DNA from 2 places in the Marinococcus salis genome. Region 2 is predicted to be linked to the other one. Evidence: predicted binding sites of a transcription regulator. Region 2 holds the regulator's gene; the other holds the start of a gene.
The links. Region 2 encodes Rex, which represses fermentation and respiration genes when NADH is low (regulators of the CRP and FNR family bind a similar motif). Its sites were predicted from a motif close to TTGTGAAATATTTCACAA; they were not measured.
Positions count from the first base shown of each region.

Region 1 (15,676 bases), on a different contig from region 2:
AGACGGCATTGAAAGCGCGGTCCAACAGGCCAGAGAAGCAGCCGGAGAAAAAGACGTCGTGGTGCTCGGGGCGGATATCGGCCAGCAGCTGTTAAAGGCAAAGCTTGTGGATGAACTGCAGGTCGCGTTTGCGCCTATCATACTCGGTCAGGGACTGCGGCTGTTTGAGCACCTGGAGGGCCATGAAATTCATCTCGAGAAGCTGCGCACCATTGAGACCGCCCAGCAGGTGGAAATCTGGTATAAGGTCATAAAGAAATAATGGAAAATTTAAAGGCCAAGAAAGCAAGCATTTAACAGATTTATAAAGTTTTAACCATTAAGGTGAAGCGCTCCTGCATTTATAGCGGGAGCGCTTCTATTTCTATGCTTACATTTAAGAATTTAAAAAAGCGGTTATACTATCTGGATAAAACCGTTCACTAGTATCTTATTTCCAACCCTTAAGATGTTTCATTACATATGCTATGAAGGCTCTGCCTCTTCCCAAACCTGTATCAATCGCGGCAGAGGAATAGCTTCAAGAACCACATGGGCTTGAAGCCCGCGACGGGAATGATCATCAATGGACTCGATATGCACAAGGTTTTCCTCCCGGAAAAAATAGAATACATCCTGCAATTTTTGCTCCTCTTTGGCGTTCAAATACAAAAAAGCTGGATCGCCCTGAATTAAGAACGTAGATACATCCTCGCCGGCATGTTTATTCAAGCGCTGAAATGCTTCTTCCAGTTTCCATTTCAATATGAAGTCCTCCTTAAATAAGGTAATTTTATTTTTGAGTGCTCTTGGAGCATCCCGGGGATGATTTATTCCCGTTTTTTGATTCTGCCTTTATTATAAGAGACTGAGATGAGTCCTTCTTTATAAAAAAATGAGAAATTGATGAGAAGAGCAGGGGAAATGTGTCGAAAAACTGATAGAAAGTTCTTAAGGACCGGTGAAATTTTATAAAAGGAGAAGAAAACAATTATTTAACAGAAACTATGTAGCATCAAGCTATGAAACAAATTTCTTCAGTAGTACAGCGTGAAGGCTTTTTCGTGAGTGCCCGCAGTTAAAAATGTAACCGACTTATATTTAAGAATAGGAGTATACGGGAAGAACAAAGGAGAAAATCTTTTAAAGGAGATTATTTTTGCTTATGCCTTACTGAATAATACCGTGTTATTAATTACTCTGAAATTAGGGATGTGTAAAGAAATGCTTAAGGAGGCAAAAAACATGAAGCCAAATCAAACTACAACAGAAGAGGAATTTAAACAACATCAACGATCTGTCATGCTGGAAGGCATCGTGGAAGAAGCAGTGAAAGTGAATTATACAGACACAGGCTCAGGCCCGCCGCTCGTGCTGCTGCACGGCATACCGACCTGGTCGTATTTGTATCAGGCTGTCATACCGGAGCTGGAGGATAATTACCGGGTGATCGTCCCGGACCTTCTGGGCTACGGCTATTCCGACCAGCGAGACCGCTTTGACCGCTCGCTTCATGTGCAGGCGAAATTGGTTATCAGGCTTATGGAACATCTGGAGATTGAACAGGCGCATGTAGCGGCTCATGATATCGGGGGAGGTGTCGGGTTAATTCTTGCTCTTGAAGAGCCGGAACGAATCGATAAATTGGTGCTTTCCAACACCGTCGCTTACGACTCCTGGCCGATTGAAGAAATGCTTATGGTCGGACACCCGTCGTGGAAGAACAAATCTCTTCAGGACATGGAAGACTTTCTCTCGAAGGGGTATAAAGGCGTATTTGCCCAGCAGGATCAGCTGACGGACACCTTCTTACAGGGAATCATGGCTCCGTATTTACATGAAGAAGGCAAGCTCAGCCTTGTACGTAATGCGGCGGCCCTGAACACAAATCATACTACTTCTATTACTCATAGGCTTTCCGAGATCAAGCATTCTGTGCTTATGCTGTGGGGGACCCAGGACCCGTGGCAGCCGGTGGAAACAGGAGAGATGCTGGAGAAGGACCTGCCAAACAGCCGGCTGGTCAGAATAAACCAGTCAGCCCACTGGGTGCCCCAGGAAGCGCCGAGGGAGTTCGCCACAGAAATTAAAAAGTTTATTTAATCTAAGTGTTGTTCCCACTTATAAAAAATAAATAACGAAGAGGCCAGTCGGGCAAGCTGGCCTCTTTTTACTGAAAAATATCTGGGTGCATTTAATATGTGGTAGTACTGCAAGCATTTGCACCTTTTTTCTTTAAAGTTAACCGGCATATTGGTCTTGCCAGAGAATAATATTAGAAGAATTAAAACGATTTTTTACTTTTTAGTATTATTTATCTCCGGACTTAGCTTCCTATTATTTTACATTCATGGAAGAGGCATTTATGGTTACTGTAAGCGTAACATTCTTCACCGGTCTGATGGCGGCTCTGGCTGCCTTTGCCATCGAGAGCTGTTTATTAATGGGGCTGGGCGTTTTATTAGCGATCAGCACCCCTATTTTTATAGGCATTTTAATTCTTGCGGACATGTTTTTTTAGAGGCCTGGGGTAAACGCTTTTTTTCTAAGCGATTAGTTTATAAGGAGCTGGGTAGACCATGCACCTGAAGACATTCATGAAAAGAACTATATACGTTGTACTTACTGTCTATACCATTGTGTATGTGGCTTATAGCATAAAAACGGGGGACTGGAATTTTTTTGTTTATGTTTTTGGTCTCGTTTTAATGGCTAGTCCTTTTATGGGCATGTATTATGTATTCTTTCCGCCACGTCCATAGATATAACCACACAAAAAAGCTTGGCGAGGGTAGCTTTTTCCGGTTCTCCTGGTGGGCAATCTTCTCTAACTTTTTTGAGGAGCAGAAGCAAACCTATTACTTATTCTACAAGTGGAATGATATAAAAAAAGAAGTGGAATGATATAAAAAAAGATAAAGAAAAACATGGTTCTTCAGCTTTAGGGAAAGGAGCGCCGCAGCCGAACCTGGGCAGGGTGAGAAGAATCATCACAAGTATGATCCCGGAGATGCTCTGGTAGAGAGAAAAAGAACCCTCCTGCGTGAATGGGGGACACCGCATATGTCTCTCCTTTCGTATAGAGCATTTATCTTTGCGATTCTATAACTATTTGTGAATTATTAAACCTTTTAATTCAATGATTCCAATCTATATGATTTTATTTCTCTTATTTTTCCAGGCTTTGCCGTGCTGCTAAATACGTATACCTCGCAAAAATCAATTTTTGAGTCATCTGTTAATGAAATTAACCCGTTTATTGAAGCGAAATTCCCGTGTGTGATTACTTGATAAATTTCGATACAGTCAATGCCTGCTCTATTTTCATTCTGCAAAGCAGCAATTAATGAACCCCGGCCTTCTATTTTTTGTTTGTCTTTTAACTGGTATCATGTAATAGATTCATCCGAATATTGCTTAATAATTTCAATCCGCTGTTTTAATACTGCCACTGTAAAATCGATCACTATTTGTTTTCTTGGGGCATTACCGCACCCTTCGGGAATGATTATCTTCATTTCATCTGATGAACTGTCCAATGAATTCAACCTCCTAATACGACTGAATATATTCGGAAGTACTCCTTTTAATTTGAATAGCTTATTGTCTTTATGCTATCCAGTTTAGCATAGAGCGTTACTTAAAAATTACTATTTTGAAATATAGGGAAAAGGCACCCTTTAGCTTTACAGGGTTAGTTACCAATCACTTTCAGGGTTATTTTACATATTTTTAACGGGGAGGAGAGGGCACCACCATACCACTCCATTTCCAGAGGCAAAATGGGGTGTTTGGTGTGTGGTCCATAATTTAAGATTTTCAGACGATTTTAATTTTGGAATAATCTTTAGATGTTCTGTTAGGTGTAAAAGCACCTAGAGATCATATTATTAATTGTTATTATAAAAAAACAGCAGGGGAGAAGCCTAATGGATGAAAACCTATGGTTTATCGTGGAACTGTTCTCGAGCTTATTGTTGATAGGGGCCGTTATGTCCTTAATGATGAATATGACACGGCGATGGTATGTGAAACGCAATGGGCAGGAGCGCTCCAAACACTATGCGAATAATACTCATCAAAAAGTAACGCGGTGGTTTGCCATTATTATCGTTTTTCTTTTGCTCTCCATTACTAACCTTGGAGGAGTTCCGATTCATTTGACCCTTCTATTCGTTGTTGTTCCTCTTTTCTTGTTGTATATAACGTTCGGAACGTACTTATGGAAGAAAGAAAGCGATAATAAAGATGATTATTGGTACGACTGGAGGGTCGCAGGAGGAACGTTCATATGTCTGGCACCTGTCATGATAGCGTATCAATGGTGGATGACGTAGCAGTCTTTACGAACGGAGAGTAATAAAGAATATAATATTGCTTCTTTACTTGTAGATAGAAGTAATTGGAACATATGAAATACGTTTTCTATTGTTCCTTTAGGGGAAATGTTCGACGAACCCATGCCCCGATCCCGAGGATCACTCCCAGGCCCAATGCCATTTCGATTCGATCGGTCCAGTGCGTCCAAAAGTTCTGGCCATCCAACAGATTATTTATGCCATTAATCCCTACTTGAAGGATCATCGTCAGTACACAGATCCCAATGATCATACAGAAAACTTTCATTTCTGCACCTCCTTACACATGCTTCTTCCCAGCCTCGTCAGGGAAACAAGTGGAAAAAGATCATCACTAAAAGAATAATCCCTCCCGCCAACCACCACCAGTAGAAGGTACGAATGCTTTCCGTCCATTCCAAAACCCCTCGGATAAGAGCATGAATGCCTATGCCATAGCCTAACAACAGCAATCCAAGGCTGGTGTAATCAAGAGCTATTAGCAGAAGAACGACAGCCATCAGCAACATCCCGGCCGTCACAAGCGGGTATAATTTTCGTTTCGGTAAAGCGCTTCGAGACATGGCCATGGTTACTTCTCCTTTTTAATGGGCATAATTCCTAAAAATTCCTCAATGTCTTCATACCCAATCTTTGGGGGGGTTATCCATCGTTATCTTTCGATCACTACTATTTCTCAAAATGGACATATCAGACAGCAAATTTTGAATTATTTCCATAAAGCATATTTTGAAACCGTTTACATTTATTGTATAAAATGATAAATTTAAAACTGTAGGATGAGGATAAAGAAGGGGGTACATTTATGGTGAAGGTATAGCAGGATAAATACTGTAGGGAGGTTGGGACATGCAAGTTATTTCATACAATGATTTGAAAAACATTATTACCCCTGGAGATATTATTTCCGTCGCAGCTTTATCTGTCGGAAATTTACCAGCAGAAATATTAAAACATGTAGTGGAGCAATACGATGAAACTGGAAGCCCGGATAACCTTACGTTTATCATTGCCAATGACATAAGTGATTATGAGGGCGGGATTGATCTTGATGCTTTCGTTCAGCGGGGAATGATTAAACGGTTAATAACGAGTCTACTCACGGCTTCACCAGCTACTATTGAGGCGATTAAAAATAATGAAGTTGAAACATATTTTTTTCCACAGGGAATTCTTGCTGTACAATATCGCAATCACTCCGTTTCTTCGCCGGGGATGATTACAAAAATAGGTTTAAATACAAGCGTAGACCCTAGAAACTCAGGCGGAATGGTTAATGATGCCACCACCGGGAGCTTAGTCTCTGTATTAGAAATCAAGGGAGAAGAATATTTACACTATGACTTTCCTGGCATTGATGCAGCTCTTTTACGGGGAACTTACGCTGACGAAAAAGGGAATATCTTTATGACTCATGAGTCCCATTTAGGAGAAGGATACAGTGTAGCGGCCGCCACCCATCAAAATGGCGGGAAGGTGATTGTTCAAGTTAAAGAAATTGTTCAAAGCGGCAGCTTTCCCCCTCATGAGGTGTTTATTCCCGGTGAACTCGTGGATTACGTTGTTATAAATGAAAACCCCGAATACCATAAGCAGGTGATGCAGGCTTATTATGATCCTGCTTTATCAGGCCACTACCGGGTGAGTGATATACAGGAGCAGCCTATGGAACTCAGCTCCCGTAAAATTATTTTAAGACGGGCTGCCCAGTTTTTAAGTGAAGGGGATGTAGTCAGTATTGGATTTGGTATAAATAATGAGCTGCCAAATGTATTAATAGAAGAACAGGCGGAGAATTTGGTGCAGCTTAATATTGATACCGGCGTATTTGGAGGCATTATCGGCAGTAAAGACCGCTTTGGAATGAACTATAACCTGGACGCGAGAATGCGCCATGAACTGACATGGGATTTTATATATCATGGCGGCCATGATATAGCCTATCTCAGCTTTGCGGAAATCGACCGGTGGGGAAACGTAAATGTCTCTTGTTTTGGTAATAAAATGAGCGGAAGCGGCGGGTTTATAGACATAAGTCAAACTGTGAAGACTATTATTTTTTCGGGAACTCTGGTTGCGGGCAGCCAGTCTTGTTGTGAAAATAACCAGTTGATCATTGAACAGGAAGGCCACTCGCATAAATTTGTAAAAAATGTACAAAGTGTAGATTTCAATGCAGCGTATTCGAGAGAACTGAATCAACAGGTTTTTTATGTAACTGAACGCGCTGTATTCCAATTGGTGGAGGAAGGCTTAAAATTAATTGAAATCAGTCCGGGGCTGGATCTGCAGAGGGATGTTTTATCAAAGATGGATTTTGATCCTATTATTTCTGACGAGTTGAAAATTACAGACCAACATATTTATCAAAATGATTGGGGGGAATTGAAGCAATCGATCCAACATCGGACTCATATTGATAAAGGAGAAGATAAATATGAATTATGATTGGATTAAAACAAGATCAGATTTTGACAGAGTGAAAGCAGCGATTATCGATCCGGGTAAGGGCACAGAATGGTCATATCAGGATTTAAACATCCGTGCGGAGAATTTAGCGAATTATTTGCAGGATCAGGGAGTAAAACGCGGGGACGTCATCGGTATATTCGCACCAAATGATGTTGCGATACTGGATGTGTTGTTTGCCTCATTTAAACTGGGAGCCGTTTTCCTGCCTATTAATTGGCGGCTGAAATCTTTAGAGATTGAAAGCATCATTTCGGATTCTAATGTCAGGCTGATTTTTTACGCCTCCAATCATCTGGAGTCCCTGAAAGGAATCCCCCAGGAGCTAATCCATATGGATATCGATTCGTCGGAATATGATGACATTGTTAATCCTGAAAACCACCGTCCATTTAAAAGTGTCGATGTAGAAAGCGATGACCTTGCATCTTTAATATATACGAGCGGGACAACAGGATTACCTAAAGGGGTTATGTTCACTTACGATTCGTTTGTTAATAACATGATCAATACCGCATTGACGTATAAAACACATGCCGGTTATACAACAATTGTATCAACTCCGATGTTTCATGTACTGGGATTTAATGATTTGTCGCTGCCGTTATTAATGGCTGGCGGAACATTGATTCTGCATCGCTATTTTGACGGAAAGGAATTAAATGATCTGATGGTAAAATACCAGCCCGATTATTTAATGCTCATACCAACTATGTATTATGGCATGCTGGCAGCTGGTAATCTTGATATTCAGGGCTTTAAAAATGTTGAGTTCTTAATACAGGGGGGATCTGCACCGCTCTCGGCTGTACAGAAAAAATTTGAAAGTATGGGTTACACATTAGTCAATGGCTACGGTTTAACTGAAGCTCCACTTGTTATGGTTAATACACCTGATAATGCAATAAAAAAACCAATGAGTATTGGCAAGCCTGTCATGTATATGGATGTGCGCCTGCTGGATGAAAATTATAACGATGTTGAAACTGGTGAAATCGGGGAATTGGCAATCAACGGTAAAAACGTTACTCCGGGTTATTGGAACAAACCGGAAGAAACAAAAAAATCGTTTGCAGGCAAGTATTTCTTAACAGGTGATTTAGCGAGGCAGGATGAAGATGGTGATATCTTTATCATCAACCGGAAAAAGGAGCTCATTATTACCGGGGGTGAAAATGTTCTTCCTTCTGAAGTGGAAGGTGTATTATCAGAACATTCGCTTGTGAGGCAAACGGTGGTAGTGGGGTATGAAAGTCCTGAATTTGGAGAATCTGTTTCTGCAGTAGTGCAATTGAAAGAGGACGATCCGGATTTCGAAGCTAAACTGGACAAGCATGTGAGAGAGCACCTGGCAGGCTACAAAATACCGCGAATGTATTTAAAAGTGAAGGATATACCATTAAACTCAACTGCGAAGCCTGACAGAATAGAATTACAAAAAATGGCGAATCAAAAAGCACAGGAAGAAAATCAGAAAAACGAATTACTTTAAGCGACTTTTTTGAAAGCGCTATCAGAATATACTGGAGGCTATACCATGGCTGAAAAACAAGCACTGATAAAAGAATTATATCCTGAAGATTTATTAAATATTTCTAAAGAGTTAACTGAAGGGGAAGTTCAGTTTTTAAAACAACTCAATGATCTGCTGGAAGAAAAATACCGGGATTCAATTAATGATCACTGGGCTAACGCAACAGTGCCTGAAGACTTTTTTAATGACATGGGTAAACTAAATTATTTCAATAACCCATTGCTGTTTGAAGGCCGGGAGGGCGAACGGGCTACGAGTCAGTTGTTTCAGTTTTTCATGTTATATACAGTGGCAAGGTTTGATGTTTCATTAGTTACTTTGATGGGCGTGCATCAGGGTTTAGGACACAATGCGTTCCTGTTTGGCGGAAGCAAAGAACAAGTGGCGTATTATGTACCTAAATTACAATCTCACGAACTGAGGACCTGCTTTGCTTTAACCGAACCTGAACACGGGTCGGATGTAGCTGGTGGTTTAGCAACTACGGCTAAGCGCGAGGGTGATAAATGGGTAATAAACGGTGTGAAAAAATGGATAGGCGGAGCCCATATTTCGGATGTTATACCAGTTTTTGCTACAGATGTGGATACAGGTAAACCAAAGGGATTTATTATTCGGCCTGATCAGGACGGCGTGGATATGGATGTTATTGAAAATAAAATCGCTTTGAGAATTGTCCCGAATGCTAATATTCACTTAAACAACGTCGTCGTCCAAGAGGAAGACAGGCTACAAAATATTAATGGCTTCAAAGACATTGCGAAAGTGCTGTACTCCACACGTGCTGGCGTGGCCCATATGGCGACAGGAGCGATAGCCGGGACCCTTCGGGCAGCTCTGGATTATGTGACCGAACGTAAACAATTTGGCAAAGAACTCAGCAAATACCAGTTAATTCAGGAGAAATTGGCAATGATACAGGGAAATCTATCCCATGCAATGAGTCTGTCTGCGCAGCTTGCCCGGATGCAGGGGAACGGGGAATATGATGAAGTGGCAACCTCAACCGCAAAAATGATGAACGCCTTAAGATTAAGGGAGTCTGTTGCAATGGGACGAGCCGTTACAGGTGGCAACGGTATTCTTGCCGAATATGATATCGCAAGGTTTTTCTCTGATGCCGAAGCCATTTACACCTACGAGGGCACTCATGAAATTAATGCCTTAGTTATTGGGAGAGCATTAACAGGGGATTCTGCATTTATATAACTGCAGGGAGCGGCTAAATAAATTTCAGAAATATGGAGGTTATTTCATGACGATGAGAAAAGCAACCGTTTTAGGTGCGGGGTTAATGGGCAGTCAAATTGCCGCCCTTTTGGTTAATGCAGGTTTAAAGGTAAAACTGCTGGACATAGCAGTTGATGAGAGCGATCCAAACAAAATTTCCAAAAAATCACATGATATGATTACTGATCCAAAACGGCCGCAGTTATTTGATTTAAACTTCGCCTCTAATTTGACTTATGGCAATTTTACAGAAGATTTAACTGGGCAGGATGACTCGGATATTTTTATTGAAGCGGTAAAGGAAGAAGTGGAAATAAAGCATAGCATCTGGGATCAGGTGAGACGTGTTGCCAAAGATGATGCGTTATTTGCCACAAATACTTCAGGTATTCCCATAAAGGCAATAGCCCAAGTCTTTAATGATTCGGAGCAGGAAAGATTTTTCGGCATGCACTTCTTCAACCCGCCCCGGGTTATGAAGCTGGTAGAAGTGATCCCTGGATCTAATACGTCCCCTGAAGTCACAAATAAAGTCCAGGCCTTTGCTGCAGATGTGCTGGGCAAGGGTGTCATCATAGCAAACGATGTGCCTGCATTTGTTGCTAACCGGATAGGGACACAGACAATGAACGATGTTATGTATCGTGCAGAGAAAACAGGCCTGTCCATTGCGGAAGTCGATGCACTTACGGGACGCGGTATCGGAAGGCCAAGTCTCGGGACGTATGGGCTTGTTGATCTGGTAGGGCTTGATATTGCGACAACCGTGATCAAGGGCCTGCGGCAGGATCCGGAAGAACAGGAATTTTTCCACGAGACAAGTATTGCGGGAAAACTGATGGAAAACGGCGCGTTGGGGAGGAAAACCAAGCAGGGTTTTTATAAGAAGGACAAGAAATCACTGCTGGTTTTTAATCCTGAAAGCAATGAATATGTACAGCCAAAGCAGCCTGATTTTGAGCTGCTGAACAGCTTCAGTAAAGACTTGAAGTCAAATATGGACATCATCTACAACGCTGAAGATGTAGCGGGCAGGTTCTTATGGGAAACCCTTAGAAACAATTTCTACTATTGTGCTTTGAATGTACCGAAAGCGGCAACGGACTTTAAGGATATAGACCGTGCCGTGGTGTGGGGGTTCAACTGGAAAAAAGGGCCCTTCCAGCTATGGGACCTGATGGGATTCGAACGCGTTAAGGAACGCATGCAGCGGGAGCTGGGGCCATTACCGGAATGGATAGAAAAACGCAGCACATCATTTTATTCTGAAGGTGAATCGATTGAGCGTGTGGCTCCTGTATCAGCGTTTACAGAGCGTGAACTATGGAACAGGGAAGACTCCAGCCTTTCTGTGGCAAATAAAGACCAGCTGTTACTGAAGCTGCAAAGTAATAATAATATTATTACCGATGGCTTTGCTGATGATTTAATCGAGTCTATCGATATTTTAGAAAACGAGGATTACTCGAGCATGGTCATCTATGCAGAAGGAAACAATTTCAGTGTAGGTGCCAACCTATATCTGATGAAAAAAGCACATGAAGAAAACAAAGTGGAAGAGATCGTTGGGCCTGCAATTGAAAAACTGCACGAAAGCTTCAGCCGCCTTAAATATGCACTTAAGCCCGTCGTGACAGCCGTCCACGGGAAAGCTTTAGGCGGAGGTTGTGAATTGGTCCTTCATTCACCGGTAGTAGTAGCTGCAAGTGAAACATACATGGGACTTGTGGAAGCAGGGGTGGGACTGCTTCCTAGCGGTGGCGGCCTTGCTGAAATGGCGGACCGGATTCTCGGAACGAGCCATAAGCACAACGATAAACAGGAATCGATGACGAAGGTACTGACGAATGTAGGGTTCGCAAAAGTATCAACGAACGCTTATGAAGCGCTCAGGTATGGTTATCTAAGAGAAACCGATTCCATTATATTGAATACAGAGAAAAGAGTAGAAATAGCATTAAAACGAGCACAGTTTGAAGTAGAGACAAATTATGTTCCCCGGCCGAAATTGACCTATTTTGCTTTAGGCAGAGATTATAAAGCACTCGCTCAAGGCCAGCTGGATGCCCAGCGTGTCGGAAACTTCATAAGTGCTCATGATTATACAATCACTTTAAGTGTTGCCGATGTTTTATCCGGAGGAGACCTTCCGCGTAACACCTATATTAATCAAAAATACCTTCAAAAGCTTGAAAAACAAAAATTCTTGATGCTGTTACAAAACGAAAAAACGTACGAGCGAATTACTCATATGCTGGCTACAGGTGAGCCTTTACGAAATTAAAAATTGTGGCAGCAAAGAAAGGGTGAAAATCAGTGCAAGATGCGTATATAGTAGCTTATGGACGTTCTGCTTCAGCTAAAGGAAAGTTAAGTGGTGCTATGGCTCACGAAAGACCTGATGAAGTTGCAGCACAGGTACTAAAAGGAGTATTGGACCGGGTAGGTGGTCAATTCCATCCAAATATGGTACAGGACGTTATCGTTGGTAATGCTTTTCCTGAAGGGCTGCAGGGGCAAAATATCGCACGTTCGATTGCGCTGCTTGCTGGGCTGTCGGAAGACGTTCCGGCCCAGACTGTGAATCGTTATTGTTCTTCAGGACTTCAAACGATCGCGATGGCGGCTAATCAGATTGTGTCTGGCCAGGCAGATATTATAGCAGCCGGCGGAGTTGAACTGATGAGTGCCGTTCCGATGGGAGGAAATGAGCCGGTCAACAGTCCAATACTCCAGGAGGAAGAGGCCGGAGTATCCTATCCAATGGGGCTGACGGCTGAGATGGTGGCTGAAAAATATAACGTATCCCGGGAAGATCAGGATGCTTATGCTGTTCAAAGTCATCAGCGTGCTAAAAATGCCCAGGATTTAAGAAAGTTCGATGACGAGATTATTCCCATTAATGTAACTAAGGTCACGTACGATAATGACGGCCCAGTGGTAACAAAAGATATATTTGACACGGACGAATTGGTGCGCCCTGATACCAATATGGAGGATCTAGCGAAGCTGCCCACTGTGTTCAAGGCCGATGGGACCGTAACAGCCGGTTCATCTGCCCCGCTTACAGATGGTTCAGGTTTTGTGGTTGTAATGTCGGGAGACAAAGTTAAAGAATTAGGCGTCACACCGATTGCACGATTCGTGGGCTTCAAGGCAGCGGGTGTTGATCCAAAAATCATGGGGATTGGCCCGGCTTATGCCATTCCGGATGTGTTAAAATTAACTGACCTGTCGGTTGATGATATGGATTTAATCGAACTAAATGAAGCATTCGCAGCACAAACGGTGGCCTCCATCAGACAGACAGGGTTAGATATGACCAAAACGAATGTTAATGGAGGCGCCATCTCATTAGGCCATCCTCTTGGGGCATCGGGAGCGATGCTGACTGCAAAGCTGCTTGCTGAAATGAAAAAAAGACCAGATTCCAAGCATGGCATGGTGACCATGTGTATTGGAGGGGGCATGGGGGCTGCAGGTATATTTGAATACATCAGATAGTTAACTCCGGCGTTTTAATGTGTTAGTTATCTTTGTCCGCCTGAACAATTACCAGGCATCCGTAAATATCCAGGGGGGCTGTCCTATTTTTGGGACATCCCCACTTTTGTTTTCACGCTGACAGGAGCATTAGGAGGAAATAAATTGCTTAATCATAGAAAAAATATTCAGGGAGGGAAACATGAAGGTATTAAGACTGGATTACAAATTATTTGGCACTATATCATTTGCTTTGATTCTCATGGACTTGCGCCATATTATTGATATACCGGGAGGGTTATTTATACTATTATGCCTTATTCTGGCCATTTCGATTGGGGTTTTCTTTTACCTTCAACGAAAACACTCAAGTGCTTCCACTGATGATGGAAATTGAGGTGATTATTAATGGAGCTTTTTTATGTATTAGCGGTATTAATAAGTACCGGAACGTTTTTATTTTATCTAGGTAAAATTAAGCGTAATAAATGAAAAGAACGTAGCCTCGATAGGAGTGTTCCATCCATTATGATACATCTATTTTCTTTCTTACGATATAGATCCACCGGGAGAAACGTTAGCTTCCATAACAAACAAATAGAAAAACCCGGTCATAAAGGTTGGTAATGCAATACATATAACAGGAAAATACAAAGGATTAGGGGAGTGCTTGAAAAGCATTCCTGTTTTTAATATGCCTTAAATCATTTTTTATACCAATAATTCCTTATTTAAAGAAAATTTAGAAATTTATCGTTGAATTTTTTCCTTTTTCTTTTGTATAATTTAGTTATTTTATAGTAATTCATTCCGCCATGAAGGCACATGATCATAAGGAGGCCCACCACCATGCCAACACTCGATGCTACCGACCGGGCTATTTTACGTGCCTTGCAGAAAAACGCCAAAGAATCATATTCCATGATCGCCCGAACCTTAGAGGTAAGTGAAGGAACGATTCGAACCCGGATTCGAAAAATGCTTGATACCGGGGTTTTTGACTTTATTGTTCACACCGATCCGAAAAAAATCGGTTTGGACGTGCAGGCTATCATCGGTATTAACACCCGGCTCGGCCAACAACAGCACATTGCCCTTCAGCTACAAACCTTTGAAGCTGTACGTTTTCTCGGAGCCTTTTCCGGTAATCACGATCTAATGATTCAAGCCTATTTTTCGACCAACGATGATTTAGTCTCGTTCATTAATGCCGACTTAGCCGCACTTGAAGGCATATTAGACGTCGATGTCAATGTGGAACTGAAGCAGTACAAAGACAGTTTTTCCTACTAAAAACGATAAATAGTAAAAAAATTTACTTTTATTACAACATATGGTTTTCATTTCCTTTCTTTTTCGTTATACTAAAGCAACATTTTTCGAAAAGGGGGGAGAGAGCGTATGAAGATGCTCACTACCACAATTTCCAGTCTCTTACTTGCATCTGTCGTTTCGGTCACATTAGAAACATCAGCCGAAGCCGCACATGTAGCCGTTGTTGGCGGCGCCAGTCTGAATCAACCATCGATGCAAGAAATAACAACTAACGGCGGACACGCCCTGCGTACCGAAAGCTATATTTCGGAGGATCAACGCCGGCCATGTGGCACCTCCGAATGCCGCACGATTTTTGAGCAATACCATGACCGTATGAATGAGATTTTTAACCGAACCGACCATGTTCTGACGTTTGATGCATTTGAACAGTCTCTTGTTTACCATTTGCCGAATGGCGATTATTATATCGTTTCCAATTACACGAATGAAGTAAATGGCAACAACCGCCACATCGAAGTCATTTTGCACCAGAGTCTTGATTACGTCCAGGACATGTATATCGAAACAGACGCCGCTTCTTCATACGACTCTCCAATGGTCCTTGGAGACAACCGGTGGGCGAGAAATACCGGCCAGTGGGAAGAATGATTATACATCCCGAAGCAAGGCTGTCTCCATGTGAAAATGGAGACGGCTTTTGTGTTTTATGTGTGCTTTGTTTATTTTTCAATTTTTTACATAGTCGATGCATTCCGTTGGAAAGCATAGAGGACAAACACCTCTGAAATATTTCTGACTTTACCCTTATAACTAGGAGAATATGAATGATGAAAACGCTGGCTATTTTTATAGGACTCATTATTGTATCTATCATTATAGGCTTAAGCTTTCGAATTCTTAGAAACATGATAACGAACATGCCGTGGGATCATAATTTTGATGTAGCTGTTATAGGCGGGGTATGTGGAGGTATCGTTGCCAGTATTCTTTTAACACAAAAACGTAGAAAAGCAGAGTAAAGGCACTCCTGGAAATAGTTGCTAAAAGATATGCCAATAAGATGCATTATTCACAGCAGCATGAAGGAAAATCATCTTTTTAGCTATTAAGCATAAAAAAATAGAAAACAGGCATCCGTGGCTTTACGAAGTCAAAGGATGCCTGTTTCGTTAAAAAGAAACTGTTGCCGCAATGCTATGGACAGGCCGGCTGTTTAAGTGGAAACCGAAGGGGAACGCTGCTGTTTGGCCTGATACATGGTGTCATCCGCCTGAGCCAGTACCGTTAAAAAATCAGTCTCCCGTGGGCAGAAATCGTAACGGCCGACACTGACCCGCACGGTAAA
Region 1 is NZ_JBQOJB010000002.1:277,023-292,698, reverse strand. It holds gene ACTTK6_RS03350 (dihydrofolate reductase family protein) at 1-262, shown strand, start outside; gene ACTTK6_RS03345 (hypothetical protein) at 466-744, opposite strand; gene ACTTK6_RS03340 (alpha/beta fold hydrolase) at 1,225-2,082, shown strand; gene ACTTK6_RS03335 (hypothetical protein) at 2,345-2,500, shown strand; gene ACTTK6_RS03330 (hypothetical protein) at 3,369-3,518, opposite strand; gene ACTTK6_RS03325 (DUF4181 domain-containing protein) at 3,909-4,316, shown strand; gene ACTTK6_RS03320 (hypothetical protein) at 4,405-4,605, opposite strand; gene ACTTK6_RS03315 (hypothetical protein) at 4,643-4,906, opposite strand; gene fadX (fatty acid degradation protein FadX) at 5,187-6,785, shown strand; gene fadD (long-chain-fatty-acid--CoA ligase FadD) at 6,775-8,298, shown strand; gene fadE (acyl-CoA dehydrogenase FadE) at 8,344-9,549, shown strand; gene fadB (3-hydroxyacyl-CoA dehydrogenase/crotonase FadB) at 9,596-11,854, shown strand; gene ACTTK6_RS03290 (thiolase family protein) at 11,887-13,074, shown strand; gene ACTTK6_RS03285 (Lrp/AsnC family transcriptional regulator) at 13,903-14,346, shown strand; gene ACTTK6_RS03280 (hypothetical protein) at 14,455-14,979, shown strand; gene ACTTK6_RS03275 (hypothetical protein) at 15,156-15,350, shown strand; gene ACTTK6_RS03270 (GGDEF domain-containing protein) at 15,545-15,676, opposite strand, start outside.
Region 1: a site for Rex is predicted at 5,065-5,082, ahead of fadX (fatty acid degradation protein FadX). Genes of this name have one in related genera too.

Region 2 (14,108 bases):
CGTTTTATTATATAAGCATATGCTAATATAAAATTCGCCAAACGTCAATAAATAACGCTTAGCGAAGACCTTCTAATAATATTCTTTTACTAATTCTTCCATTGCCTGATTAGTACGGAACGCCGTTTCACCGGTGCTTGGACAAGTTCCTTTCCCAAGCAGTTCATCAATAATAGATTGAATATGGTGATGCTGAATATGCTTCGGATGCTCGATATAAAAAAACTCTTCGCCGGCTTCGTTCAGAAGGATAATCGGCTTGTCGTCAAACGTCGAGAACGTTATTTCCCCTTTTGTGCCAACAATGCGGTTATCGTCTTCTTTATTATAGGAAGAAAAATTCCATACACCTATCCCGACAGCTCCGCTTTCAAATTTCCATGTGCCGCTCACCGTGTCTTCAGCCGCATAGGAATCAGCCAGGTTTACGGCAGACCCTTTTACGTCACTCAAAGGTCCGAGCAGGTAATCAAAAAGATCCAGCGTATGAGAGCCCACATCATAGAATAGCCCTGCACCGCTTTTTTCAGGGATTACCCTCCATGGCCATTCTTCGTTTTCGTCTTTTTGAACGATGGGCTGGGTCTGCTGAATAGAAGCAAACCGCACCTCTCCAATGCTTCCGGCATCCAGCAGCTCTTTCACCTTTCGAAAACGCGGCAGAGATCTCCTATAGTAGGCAACAAACAACGGTACACCGTTATTTTCACAGGCTTTTATCATTTCTGCACATTCGTCTGTGCTGCCTGCCATTGGTTTTTCCACATATACTGGCTTCCCTGCGTCGGCAGCCATGATCGTATATTGCTTGTGCGAAGAAGGCGGCGTGGCAATATAAACGGCATCCACTTCAGCGTCATGGATAAGGTCCTCCGCTTTATCGTACCAGCTGGGCACCCCGTGACGTTCCGCATAATCCCTCGCCTTTTCTCCATTTCTTCTCATCACCGCCTGTAGGGAGCTGTTTTCGGCCAATTGAAAGGCAGGACCGCTTTTCACCTCTGTCACGTTACCGCACCCTATAATGCCCCATCGTATGTTTTTCATAGCATTTCCTCCCAAATGAAATTCATTTGTTTATTCAACATTCTTTTATACCTTTTCATTGTAAAAGCCATTGCCTATGAATAAAGGGAGCAGCCTTTGCTGTTCCCTTAAAATCAATATGTCTATTATAAACCAACCTGGCCGGTAGCATAGGTGGCATGCTCTGTGCTGAACCCTTCAAAGATCAATTGATCAATCAGGCCCTGTCTTGAAAAAGAACTGTACTCCAGATAATCCTCGGCCTGAAGCACCGCCTGCTCCTGCCAGTCCACTGAGACGTTTGCCACACCATGAGCCGCTTCCGATGAACTGAAACCATCATACTCCAATTGCTCATTCAATCCTGATTCGGAGAATGCGGTGTATTCCAGATAATCCTGAGCCTGGCTGACCGCCTGCTCCTCCCAGTCCACTGAGATATTTTCCACAGCATATGTGGCATCTTCTGTGCTAAAGCCCTCATATTCTAATTGCTCGATCAACCCTGATTTAGAAAAGGACGTATAGTCCAGGTAGCTCTGAGCCTGACTCAGTGCCTGCTCCTGGGAAACAGAACCGCTGGATTCTTCTTCAGCCTGACGCTCTTCCTCTTCCATGGCTTCCTGCTCAGCTTCCTCTTCAGCCTGGCGTTCTTCCTCTTCCTTGGCTTCCTGCTCCGCTTCCTCTTCAGCCTGGCGTTCTTCCTCTTCCTTGGCTTCCTGCTCCGCTTCCTCTTCAGCCTGACGCTCCTCTTCTTCCTTGGCTTCCCGCTCCGCTTCCTCTTCAGCCTGGCGCTCTTCTTCTTCCCTTGCTTCCCGCTCGGCTTCTTCAGCCTGGCGCTCTTCCTCTTCCTTGGCTTCCTGCTCAGCCTCTTCCTCAGCCTCACGCTCTTCCTTCGCTTTCTGTTTTTCTTTCTCTTCGTTATTCTTTTGCTTATCCGTAGCTGCTGTAGCATCTTCTGCTTCTAATTCTGTAGCATCTTCGGCCGTATTTTCCCCAGCTATTTCTGTAGAAGAATCAGTTGGAACTAGTATAACAAATAAAATTAAAGCATAAATAATAGAAGCTGTAATCATCTTCCACTTCACCCTGGAACGATATCCCGGAATCCGTTTATACCATTTTTTCTTTTCTTTATACCTCATTAAACTCCCCCCTTTTTTACATATATCGGCTAAATTTTACCATATTAAAGTAAAGCCAGAAATCTAATGGAAGAGAGCTTTTAGATGATTTTGACTTCATTGAAGAGAGGATTTGGAGAAGTTATTGAGAACTTTACGATTAACGGATTCCTTGAGTGTTCAGTTTGCTTTATTAGTGGTTAGATTGATTGCCTAACAGGTAATCGTCTTGGCGTTCACATGAACAAAAACCATAAAAAAGCTTCCCACAAGTTCAGTGAACTCATGAGAAGCTTAAAATAACTCTATTCAAATATTAGCATTCTGCCCATTTTCATTAAAACTGGGTTATAGCATGGGATTGAGCGGAGCCCGGACGAAAGCCGCGACGTCCTGTCGCAGCGTCCGGGTGACCAACGTCCTGTTGGCCTACATCATGCCGCCCATTCCGCCCATGCCACCCATGTCTGGCATGCCGCCGCCGGCACCGCCGCCATTTTCTTCTGGGATATCGGCGATAACTGCTTCGGTTGTCAGGAACATGGAGGATACGGACGATGCGTTTTGCAGCGCGGAGCGGGTAACTTTTGTAGGATCGACAATGCCTGCGTCAATCATGTTTACCCATTCGCCGGTCGCTGCGTTGTAGCCGTGTCCAACTGCTTCTGTTTTCAGGCGCTCAACGATAACGGAGCCTTCCAGGCCTGCGTTATGCGCAATCTGACGGAGTGGTTCTTCGAGGGCACGGAGAACAATTTTCACGCCGGTTGCTTCGTCGCCTGTTGTGTTGTTCATTTCTTCTTCTACTTTTTTGTAGACGTTCATCAGCGCGGTACCGCCGCCGGAGACAATGCCTTCTTCTACCGCTGCGCGTGTAGAGCTGAGGGCGTCTTCGATGCGGAGCTTGCGCTCTTTCATTTCCGTTTCAGAAGCTGCGCCGACTTTAACAACGGCTACGCCGCCGGCAAGCTTCGCGAGGCGCTCCTGAAGTTTTTCACGGTCGAATTCGGAAGTCGTTTCTTCCATCTGCGTACGAAGCTGTGTAACACGTGCGCTGATCGTCTGCGGATCGCCGCTTCCTTCTACGATCGTTGTGTTGTCTTTATCGATCGTGATTTTGTTGGCGTGACCGAGCTGATCGATCGTTGCAGTTTTCAGATCAAGACCTACATCTTCTGTAATGACCGTACCACCGGTAAGGGTAGCGATGTCTTCAAGCATTGCTTTACGACGGTCGCCAAAGCCTGGTGCTTTCACTGCTACTGCGTTGAATGTGCCGCGCAGCTTGTTAACAACGAGCGTTGCCAGCGCTTCGCCTTCCACATCTTCTGCGATGATGAGGATTGGACGGTTCTGCTGTACAACCTGCTCAAGCAGCGGAAGTACTTCCTGGATGTTTGTAAGCTTCTTGTCCGTAATCAAGATGTACGGGTTGTCGAGCTCTGCAGTCATGGATTCATTGTCGGAAACCATGTACGGGGAAGCATAGCCGCGGTCAAACTGCATACCTTCCACAACTTCAAGCTCTGTTTCAAGGCCGCGGGATTCTTCGACTGTGATAACGCCGTCGTTTCCTACGCGCTCCATCGCTTCTGCAATGATCTGGCCGATTTCTTCAGAGCCTGCGGAAATAGCACCGACCTGCGTGATAGATTCTTTGCCTTCAATTGGCTTGCTGACGTTACGGAGTTCCTCGACCGCTACCTTGGTCGCGTTCTCCATACCGCGGCGGATACCCATTGGGTTCGCACCGGACGTAACGTTTTTCAGGCCTTCCTGAATCATTGCCTGGGCGAGCACGGTTGCTGTAGTCGTACCGTCACCGGCAATGTCATTCGTTTTGCTGGCAACTTCGGATACAAGCTGCGCACCCATATTTTCAAAGTTATCTTCGAGTTCGATTTCTTTGGCGATGGTTACACCGTCATTGGTGATAAGCGGGGAACCGAACTTTTTCTCCAAAACAACGTTACGGCCTTTCGGTCCAAGCGTTACTTTTACAGCGTTTGCCAGTTCGTCCACACCGCGGAGCATCGCGCGGCGGCCATTTTCACTAAACTTAATATCTTTAGCCATGATGAAATCCTCCTAATGAAATATTGATTTCGAAATGAAGCTGATTACTGAACTACCGCGAGGATGTCGCTTTCGCGAACGATCAAATATTCTTTGCCGTCGTATTTTACTTCTGTGCCTGCAAACTTCGAATAAACGACGATATCGCCTTCGCTTACTTCCGGCGTTACGCGTTCACCGTTGTCTTTTAAAGCTCCGGAACCAACAGCCACCACGCGTCCTTCCTGTGGTTTCTCCTGGGCGGAGTCCGGCAGCACAATACCGCCAGCAGTTTTTTCTTCTGATTCCACTTGTTCGAGTACGAGTCGATCACCTAAAGGCTTTAACAAGGAAAACAACCTCCTTAGAATATTTTCATCGTCCGTTATATGTAACGGAAACGACAGTAACACCATTTTGTTAGCACTCATTAAACCCGAGTGCTAAACCCAATTATTATATTAATCAACCTGGGCTTTGTTTGCAAGAGGGAACCGAAAATTTTTTCTGTCTTTTCCCACTCCGGTGCTTGATGGCACCTGCATTCACATTCCCTGCTGCTCTCTTTGTTAACCTTCTATTTGAAAATTGTCATAAATTCGCAGTTGCTCTCTTTATTATTCCTGCAGAGACCTGTGATACAATAGGAGCGTTCTAACACAGATTTAACCGAAGATTAGGAGTGATTTCCTTCCATGGCCGCACGTTACTGGAGCATTGTTATCATTTACGTACTTATGCAGCTCTCGGGCATCGTTGCCGTTCCGGCTCTTTTAGCTATAGGCAGCTTTGATTCCGCCCAGCAGGCTTCATACTTCTGGATTTTTGCAAGCTTTATTACCGCTTTAATTGTCATTTTGATTTTGTTAATCCCGGAACGCGGCCAACAGCTCGCGTTTAATAAACCGAAGATGCCATGGCCCAACGCTACTGCCTGGATTTTCATCGGCTTTGCCCTTGCCTACGCCGGTCAGATTGTTGCCGGCTTGATTGAGCAGAACCTGCTCGGCATTGATTCAGCCTCCGAAAATACGGCGCAGATTATCGAGCTCGTTAACAGCATGCCAGCCTTTGTAATTATCGTGGCGGTGATCGGCCCGATTCTTGAAGAGCTTGTATTCCGTAAAGCTATATTTGGCTCCCTGTACAAGCGCACAAACTTTTTCGTTGCCGCCATCATCAGCTCTTTGATATTTGCTGCTGTGCATTTGGATTTTACGCACCTGCTCGTTTATACCATGATCGGCTTTGTGTTTGCTTATTTGTATGTTAAAACTGGACGGATCATTGTGCCGATTATCGTTCACTCTGTCATGAACGCGTTTGTGGTTGGCATTCAGGTACTGTTTCAGGATGAAATTGAGCGTATTATGCGTGAAGCCGAGGGTGCACTCATTCTGCTTGTTCAGGGGTTGATGTAATATGAAAGCTTCCACCGCTGCCCTTTTTTACTTTGTGCTGGGCGGAGTGCTGCTGATGTTTACGTATTTTTCCGTCAGCGAGTCCTCTTGGTCATTCTGGAGTATTCTGCTTGCCGCCTTTGCTGCTTATGACTTCGTTATGGGCTTCAACTATCTGCGCCTCATGGCAGAGCAGAACAAAAAGAAATAGCAAAAGGGACCAGCCAGTATTCGGCGGTCCCTTTTTAATAGATTAATATACGTCTTCCCCCGGCAGCCCTATTCGCTGTCCAGCGGATAATTTTTCAGAAAATACACGAGTGTCTGCAGCTCGATGGCAAGATCGATATGATGCACGCGTACAGATGCCGGCACGGATAAACGTGCCGGCGTGAAATTTAAAATACCGCTGATGCCTGCCTCCACCAGTTTTTCTCCAGTTGTCTGGGCGGCGGCGGATGGCACCGTGAGCATCGCTACGGACACGTTATGTTCTTCAAGCTTTTCTGCCAGATCGTCGGTGTGATACACCGGCACATTTCCAATCTGCTCGCCCACCATATCCTTATTAATATCAAATGCAGCCACAATCCGAGTATTTTCATTTTTGGAGAAATTATAGCGAAGCAGCGCTTTGCCGAGATTCCCGACACCAAGAAGCACGACGTCCGTTGCCTCGTCCTGGTCCAGGGTTTTCCGAAAAAACGACAGCAGATACTGGACGTTATAGCCGTAGCCTTTTTTGCCGAGGGCACCGAAATACGAAAAATCCCGGCGGATCGTTGCCGAGTCCACTTTCACCGCCTCGCTCAACTCCGTTGAAGAAACGCGGGTTTTGCCTGTTGCATACAGGCTTTCTAGAAATCGATAATATAGGGGTAGCCGCTTTGCGGTTGCCTGCGGAATTTTTTGCTGGTCTGTATTCATAGTTATTTCCACCTAAATGTATTGTCATCGTCTGTAGACAGTATAGCATGTGTCCCCGTGAAAACGTACCGAAACGCTTGTCATGCACGAGACTTATCCTGTTTCGCGTTTCACGGAAAAGTACGATACACTGATATTATCAGAGTTGTAATTAAAGGAGCTATATAAATATGATTTTACTTCAATGTTCGGCTGTCACCAAGTCTTTTGGGGCAGAAACCGTACTTGATCAAATAAAACTTGAAGTCAAGGAAGGCGAGCGGGTCGCCCTGGTCGGCAACAACGGGGCCGGCAAATCCACCCTTCTGAAAATTCTTGCTGGCGAATCCTCGTATGATTCCGGCTCCGTCACGATGCCAAAAGGCACGACATTCGGATACCTTGAGCAGCATACCGGATTGAACAGCGATAAAACCATGTGGGATGAAATGCTCGATGTTTTTACCCACCTTCAAAAAGCTGAAGCCGAGCTACGCCGCATGGAGGCGAGAATGGCTGAGCCCGACATTATTGATGACGCCAGAGCCTATGAAAAGCTAATGACCGATTACGATCAGCGCCAGCAGGAATTCGAAGCTCGCGGCGGCTACCGCTATGAATCCGACATCCGCACGGTGCTTGCCGGCCTTGGCTTTGGCAGCTTCTCTCTCGACACACCGGTGCAGTCACTGAGCGGTGGCCAGAAGACCCGACTTGCCCTTGGCAAACTGCTGCTGTCCCGGCCCGATCTCCTGATTCTTGACGAGCCGACCAACCATTTGGATATGGATACCCTCCGCTGGCTCGAACAGTATTTAAGCAGCTATCCGGGTGCTGTCCTGATCGTCTCCCACGACCGGTATTTTCTGGACCAGATCGTGACGAAGGTGTATGAAATCATTCATAAAAAAGCCCGCTTATTTTACGGCAACTACAGTGCCTTTCAGGAAAAACGGGCGGAACTGTTTGAACAGGAAATGCAGGCCTATGAAAAGCAGCAGAAGGAAATTGCCGAGCTTGAAGACTTTGTGCAGAAAAATATTGTGCGCGCCTCTACGACAAAACGGGCCCAGAGCCGGCGGAAAAAGCTCGAAAAAATGGATAAGCTCGACAAACCGCAGCGGGACGGCAAATCTGCCTCCCTGCGCTTCGACATTGACCGGCAGAGCGGCAACGATGTACTAAAAGCAGAAGACCTTACCTTCCGCTTTGGTGACAAGGCGCCCGTCTTCGAGCATTTAAATGTCCGGGCCCAGCGTGGCGAGAGCATCGCGCTGATCGGACCGAACGGGACGGGCAAAAGTACCTTTTTAAAAACGATCAAGGGAGAGCTTGAGCCGAATGCAGGCCATATTCAGCTCGGAAGTAAAGTAGACCTTGGCTATTACGACCAGCAGCAGGCCGAACTGAATTCAGGCAAAACCGTGCTGCAGGAGCTGTGGGACGAATATCCGCTTGAAAACGAAAAAGACATCCGCACGGTGCTTGGCCAGTTTTTATTTACCGGTGAGGACGTGCTGAAGCAGGTATCTGACTTAAGCGGCGGGGAAAAAGCGCGCCTTTCGCTTGCTAAGATGATGATGCAGAAGTCGAATTTTCTGCTGCTCGACGAGCCGACCAACCATCTCGATCTTGACAGCAAGGAAGTTCTTGAAGACGCCCTGATTGATTATCCGGGCACCATTTTGTTTGTTTCCCACGACCGGTATTTTCTGAACCGGATTGCAACCCGTATCCTTGAAATGGGAAATGGCGATGTCCGCAACTACATCGGGGATTATGACTATTATCTGTTCAAAAAGGAAGAAGAACGGGAAAAAGCGGCGCTCCAGGCTGAGCGTGAAGGGCCAAAGCCTGAAGACACCGGGGCAGCAAAATCTTCATTTGCAGACGACAAAGCAGCCAAGCGTGAGGCCCGCAAGCGGCAGCGCCGCATTGAACAGATTGAACAGGATATTGAAGCCAAGGAACAGCTCGTCGAGGAGCAGGAAGCTGCTCTCTTCGAACCTGACGTATATGAAGACCATGAAAAGGCAGCTGGTTATCAGTCGTCGATTAACGAATTAAGAAGCGAGCTCGACCAGCTGATGGAAGAATGGGAAGAGCTGCAGCTTGAAGAATCCAGTTCCTAGATCATTCCCTTTACACAGCAAAGCCCGTGACCTCTTCTACTGAGGCCACGGGCTTTTTGTTACATATGGAGCGGCAGGCCGGGCACGCCGTTTAAATCCATGCTGGAAAAGTTTCCCTTTTTCCAGTTGATATAGGCGGCAGCACCGATCATAGCCGCATTATCAGTACATAAATGCAGCGGCGGAATCTGCAGCTTAACGCCGCTTTCTTCGAACTTCTCTTTCATTGCTGCCCGCAGGCCGCTATTGGCTGCCACACCGCCTACAACCATTACCTGCTTCGCCTCACAGGCCGCTGCCGCCCGGGCTGTTTTTTCCGTCAGCACGGTAATAACGCTCTGCTGGAAGCTCGCCGCGACGTCTTCCGGTGCCCATTCTTCTCCGCGCTGGCGAGCGTTGTGGAGCGTATTCATGACAGCTGATTTCAAGCCGCTGAAGCTGAAATCATAGGACCCCTCCTCCAGCCAAGCCACAGGAAGCGGTACAGATGGATCGCCCGTCTTAGCCAGCTTATCGAGCTCCGGCCCTCCAGGATACGGCAGGCCGAGCGTGCGTGCAACTTTGTCATATGCTTCCCCAACTGCATCATCTCTCGTCTGGCCCAGCAGTTCGTACTGTCCTTCTTCCCTGATCAGCACAAGCTCCGTGTGACCGCCGGAAACAACGAGCGCAAGCGCAGGATATTCCCACTCTGCCTCCAGCCGGGTCGCCTGGATATGGCCGGCTATATGGTGGACGCCGATCAGCGGCAGTCCCTTTGCGTACGCTGTCGCCTTCGCAGCATTTACCCCCACAAGAAGCGCTCCCACAAGTCCGGGCCCTTCTGTAACCGCCACGGCGGATAAATCAGAAAATGTACTATCAGCTTCCTCGAGCGCCTGTTCCATTACCTGAGTGATGGATTCCGCGTGATGTCTCGAAGCGACCTCCGGCACAACTCCGCCAAAGCGTTTATGGCTTTTCATCTGGGAGAGAACGACATTGGACAGAATCTCCGTGCCGTTTCTGATCACCGCAGCGGCTGTTTCGTCACAGCTCGTTTCCACAGCCAGAATATCTATTGGTTCATGCTCGTTCATTCATATTCACCCACATTACTATCGCATTTTCATTATTATCCACATAATAGTTTTTTCGAACGCCGCCAGGCACAAACCCAAATTTATCGTACAGGTTCCGGGCGATTTCATTGGTTTCACGCACCTCGAGCGTCATCGTCCGGGCACCGTACGTGTAGGCCAGTTCCATCAAATTGGCCAGCAGCTCCTGCCCAATTTTCCGGCCGCGGTAGCGTGAGTGTACCGCAATGTTTGTCACATGAGCTTCGTCGATGACAATCCATACCCCGCAGTAGCCGACAATTCTGCCATCAACTTCTGCCACCAGATAATGGGCAAACTGGTTGTTATACATCTCGTTTTCAAACGCCCGCCGGCTCCACGGCATCGAAAAAGCGTTATGCTCTACCTCCATTACGTTATCGATATCGTCGGTGCTCATCAAACGGATCAGTATTTCTGCTTTCATTCGGCTCTCCCACTTTGGGCCTTCTGCCAGTTTTTTTCCGCTTCGGCAAGCTGGGCGTATTCCGGGACTACCGCATGAGCTTCCCTTGGCTCCCCGATAGTTCGCGCGACACGGATGATTTCTGCAGGCCGTGGGGTCTGCTCCGCCCAATCCGCAAATACTGCCCGGCTGCCGAGTTGTTCCTGGATCAACGGCCGCCGGGTATCTGTATCTTCTCCGACAAACAAAACGTTTTCCTGCCGTTGGTCGAGCATCCCGAGCCATTCCGAAAGCAGAATGATTTGATCATCGGCCTGGCGTTCCACGATATTTTTTGTCGTTTCTCCGGAAAACACCGCGGTATATACCTGATTTCTGCGCGCATCTATCAGTGGAGAAACGAGGCCAGGAAATCCAAGACCGTTTTGGGCAAACATCTGCAGGGTCGACACAGGATAAAGAGGGATATTTAAAGCCCAGGCCATCGATTTAGCCGTCGTTACTCCTATGCGCACTCCGGTGTATGATCCCGGACCGGTAGTCACCGCTATTGCCTCCAAATCACCCGGAGCTGTCCCGCTCTCTTTCATCAGTGATTCCACAGCCGGCATCAGACGGATGGAATGGTTTTTTCTAATATTGGTGGTGTACTCCCCGAGGATTTTTTGTTCATCTGCAAGGGCAATGCCCAACACATGCGTTGAGGTGTCAATTGCGAGCATTTTCATCGTTCTGCAACTCCTTCATCTTTTCCTTCCACCGCTCGCCCACGGCCTTCAAGGTCAATTGCCTGCTCGTCTCCCCGGTATATTGTATCTCTACCTCCAGGCGGTCCTCCGGCCATTGTTCCAGGCGGATCGGCCATTCTAAAAGCGAAACTCCGCCTGCCTCAAAGTATTCCTCAATCCCGATTTCCTCTGCTTCTTCCTCTGAAAGACGGTAAAGATCAATATGAAACAATGGCAGCCTTCCTTCGTATTCTTTAACGATTGTAAAGCTTGGGCTGTTTACCATCGCGGTAACACCAAGGCCTCTGGCAAAGCCTTTGGCAAAATGTGTTTTTCCTGCTCCGAGGCTGCCAAGCAGCCATATTTTCTCATCTGCTTCCGCCTGCCGGCCTAAAAGCTCTCCCCACGCTGCTGTTTCCCCGGGGGAAGAAGTGTCGATGACCCACTCTGTCATATCGTTTCTTCCTTTCTGCTGCTTATGATGAACGAAAATGATTGTAGCCGGATTTTTGCAGCTTCGTACGGGAGCCGTTTTCCTGCAGGATGACCTGTCCGTTTCCTTCTGAAACCTTTCCAATGGCATATAATGGCATCCCGGCGTTCCAGAATTGTTCTCTCAGCTTTTCCCACTCTGATGAAGCTACTGTTCCGACCAGCTCAAAATCCTCTCCACCGTAAAACATATGCTTTTTCATTGTCTGGACTTCCAGAGGCTTCATGGCTGCATGCACGGGAAGTCCGGAAAAGTCCAGTTCTATCGAAACACTGCTCGCTTCCGCAATTTCAAAGCATTCGCTCGCAAGGCCATCACTGATATCATTTAAAGCGATGCGGCCACCGTATTCCACCAACAGACGCCCTGCTTCCACCTGAGGTACCGGACGCTGATGATAGGCAATCAACGATTTTTCCCGTTCGGAATACGCAGCGTCCTTTGTCCGATCAAGCAGTAATTCCAGCCCGGCAGCCGACATGCCGACCGGTCCTGTTAAAAATACGATGTCCCCGGGTTCCGCAGCGCTCCGCAGCAGCTGCTGTCTTTCTTCCACTGCTCCGATTACCGTAATACTCACCATTAAGTCGCGCCGGGAGGATACCGTGTCTCCGCCAATCATATCCATCTGATAGCGCGCTCCCAGTTCATTCATTCCCCGGTACAGTTCGTTTAATTCCTCTTCGGACCAACCGGGCGTTACCGCAATCGATATCACGTAAAAATGCGGCACGCCTCCCATCGCAGCGACATCGCTAATGTTTGCAGCCAGTGCTTTAAAACCAATATCAAACGGATTCATCGTATCCTTCCGAAAATGGACGTCTTCAATCATCGTATCCACACAGACAATTTCATTCATTTGCGCCATCGGCCGATAGACCGCGGCATCATCACCTATTCCTACTTCAAGGCGCTCCTGAAAGGTCTGCGTTGGTTTTCGTTCGTTAATCCAGTCAAATTCGTCGTATGGCATAAACTGCTCCTCAATGATCTCTCATAATAGTCTCCTGCCAGTTTATCGTATTCTTGCAATCGCGTACAGTAAACGAGCAGGCTGTACCCCGTTTATCGAAAAACTACCCTCAGTGCATAAGCACAAAGGGTAGCTTGGTTTCCCGCTTCGTCGACTAAATTTTTTCATAAAAAAAAGCCTTGCCGGCTTTAATCGATTAGTATAATTGGTTGCGGGAGGAGGATTTGAACCTCCGACCTCCGGGTTATGAGCCCGACGAGCTACCAGACTGCTCTATCCCGCGATGTGGTATAGCGCGGCGACGATCTACTTTCACGGGGGGAGAGCCCCCGGCTATCATCAACGCTGAAGAGCTTAACTTCCGTGTTCGGCATGGGAACGGGTGGGGCCTCTTCGCTGTTGTCACCGCACTATGTATACTGTCTCTCAACAAGATAATTATTATCTTACCATGTGGGTTATATGAACGCAAGGGGTTTTTTATATTTTATCGCCATTTTTTATCATTTACAGCAAAGTACACGTCTTCAATCGACCGGTGCTGCTGTTTAAAAGCCTCGTGGGCTTCTTTCAGCGACACCCGTTCAAACTTTATAGAAGCCTTTGGCTGCAATTGGGCAGCTTTTGGTAAATCAGCACTAATAACGTTTAACACCCGGGCATAGCCACCCGTCGTCTGTCGGTCAGCCATTAGAACCATCGGCCGGCCGTTCGAAGCCAGCTGCACAGTTCCAAAAGCTACTCCATCCGATATTATGCCGCCATCTTTCTGAATAAAAACTTCCGTTCCCTCAAGTCGGATCCCCATTCGGTCAGCTTCCTGGGTCACGACGTAGGATTCCTGAAGCAAAATCTGTTCAGCCTCCGCTGTCAATTGATTAAATTCCGGCCCTTCCACTACCCGGAGTGTCTGCTGTTTGTCATAAACTGGCACAAGTGCAGAAGACAACCGCCGTTCGAAAGGAGTCGGAGCAGGGCGCCCCTCTGCTTGGTACAGCTTGTCTCCGCTTTCAAGCTCACGGCCCTCCACACCTCCTATGCCGGCTTTTGTATATGTCGCCCGGCTCCCTAAAACCACCGGCACATCTATACCTCCTGCAATACAAATATAGGCACGGGCGCCTTGGGCCGGACCATTAAAGGACAATTCATCTCCTTCGTAAACCTTTCTTGTCGCCCACATCGGGATGGCTTTGTTGTTTATTTCCGGTTGTAAATTTCCGCCTGTAACAGCAATGACCGCTTCTTCATGAAACGCCAGGGTCGGCCCCATCAAGGTCAATTCCAATCCGGCTGCAGTCAGGTAGTTCCCACACAAGGCATTTCCTATTTGAAAGGCGTACATATCCATCGCTCCAGATACCGGGACGCCAAGATACTGATAGCCGCTCCGCCCCGTGTCCTGAACGGTCGTAAATAGTCCAGCTTTTCGCACTGTACAGAAAGGTGTCCGCCTCATATACGATCCCCCGCTGCCTGCACCCTGGTACCATGGTGCTCAAGCTGCTTTTTCAGATGCTGAATAAAAAGCACCGCCTGTTCGTTATCACCATGTACGCATACCGTATCTGCCTCCATAGCCACAACTGTACCATCCACCGCCCTCACGGTTCCCTTTTGGAGCACCTCGAGCACCTGGTCTGCAGCTTTTTCAGGTTGGTCAATGAACGCCTTCTCCTCTGTTCTTGGTGTCAATGTTCCTTCAGCCGTATACGTGCGGTCTGCAAATATTTCTTTTACTACCTGTAAGCCTTCTCTTTCC
Region 2 is NZ_JBQOJB010000029.1:1,315-15,422, reverse strand. It holds gene ACTTK6_RS15275 (Gfo/Idh/MocA family protein) at 73-1,047, opposite strand; gene ACTTK6_RS15270 (Ltp family lipoprotein) at 1,173-2,171, opposite strand; gene groL (chaperonin GroEL) at 2,580-4,226, opposite strand; gene groES (co-chaperone GroES) at 4,271-4,555, opposite strand; gene ACTTK6_RS15255 (lysostaphin resistance A-like protein) at 4,901-5,626, shown strand; gene ACTTK6_RS15250 (DUF4305 domain-containing protein) at 5,628-5,816, shown strand; gene ACTTK6_RS15245 (redox-sensing transcriptional repressor Rex) at 5,885-6,532, opposite strand; gene ACTTK6_RS15240 (ABC-F family ATP-binding cassette domain-containing protein) at 6,703-8,643, shown strand; gene tsaD (tRNA (adenosine(37)-N6)-threonylcarbamoyltransferase complex transferase subunit TsaD) at 8,703-9,722, opposite strand; gene rimI (ribosomal protein S18-alanine N-acetyltransferase) at 9,709-10,170, opposite strand; gene tsaB (tRNA (adenosine(37)-N6)-threonylcarbamoyltransferase complex dimerization subunit type 1 TsaB) at 10,167-10,877, opposite strand; gene tsaE (tRNA (adenosine(37)-N6)-threonylcarbamoyltransferase complex ATPase subunit type 1 TsaE) at 10,858-11,331, opposite strand; gene thiL (thiamine-phosphate kinase) at 11,354-12,346, opposite strand; tRNA gene ACTTK6_RS15210 (tRNA-Met) at 12,553-12,629, opposite strand; rRNA gene rrf (5S ribosomal RNA) at 12,640-12,756, opposite strand; gene ACTTK6_RS15200 (5-oxoprolinase subunit C family protein) at 12,834-13,805, opposite strand; gene ACTTK6_RS15195 (5-oxoprolinase subunit PxpA) at 13,802-14,108, opposite strand, start outside.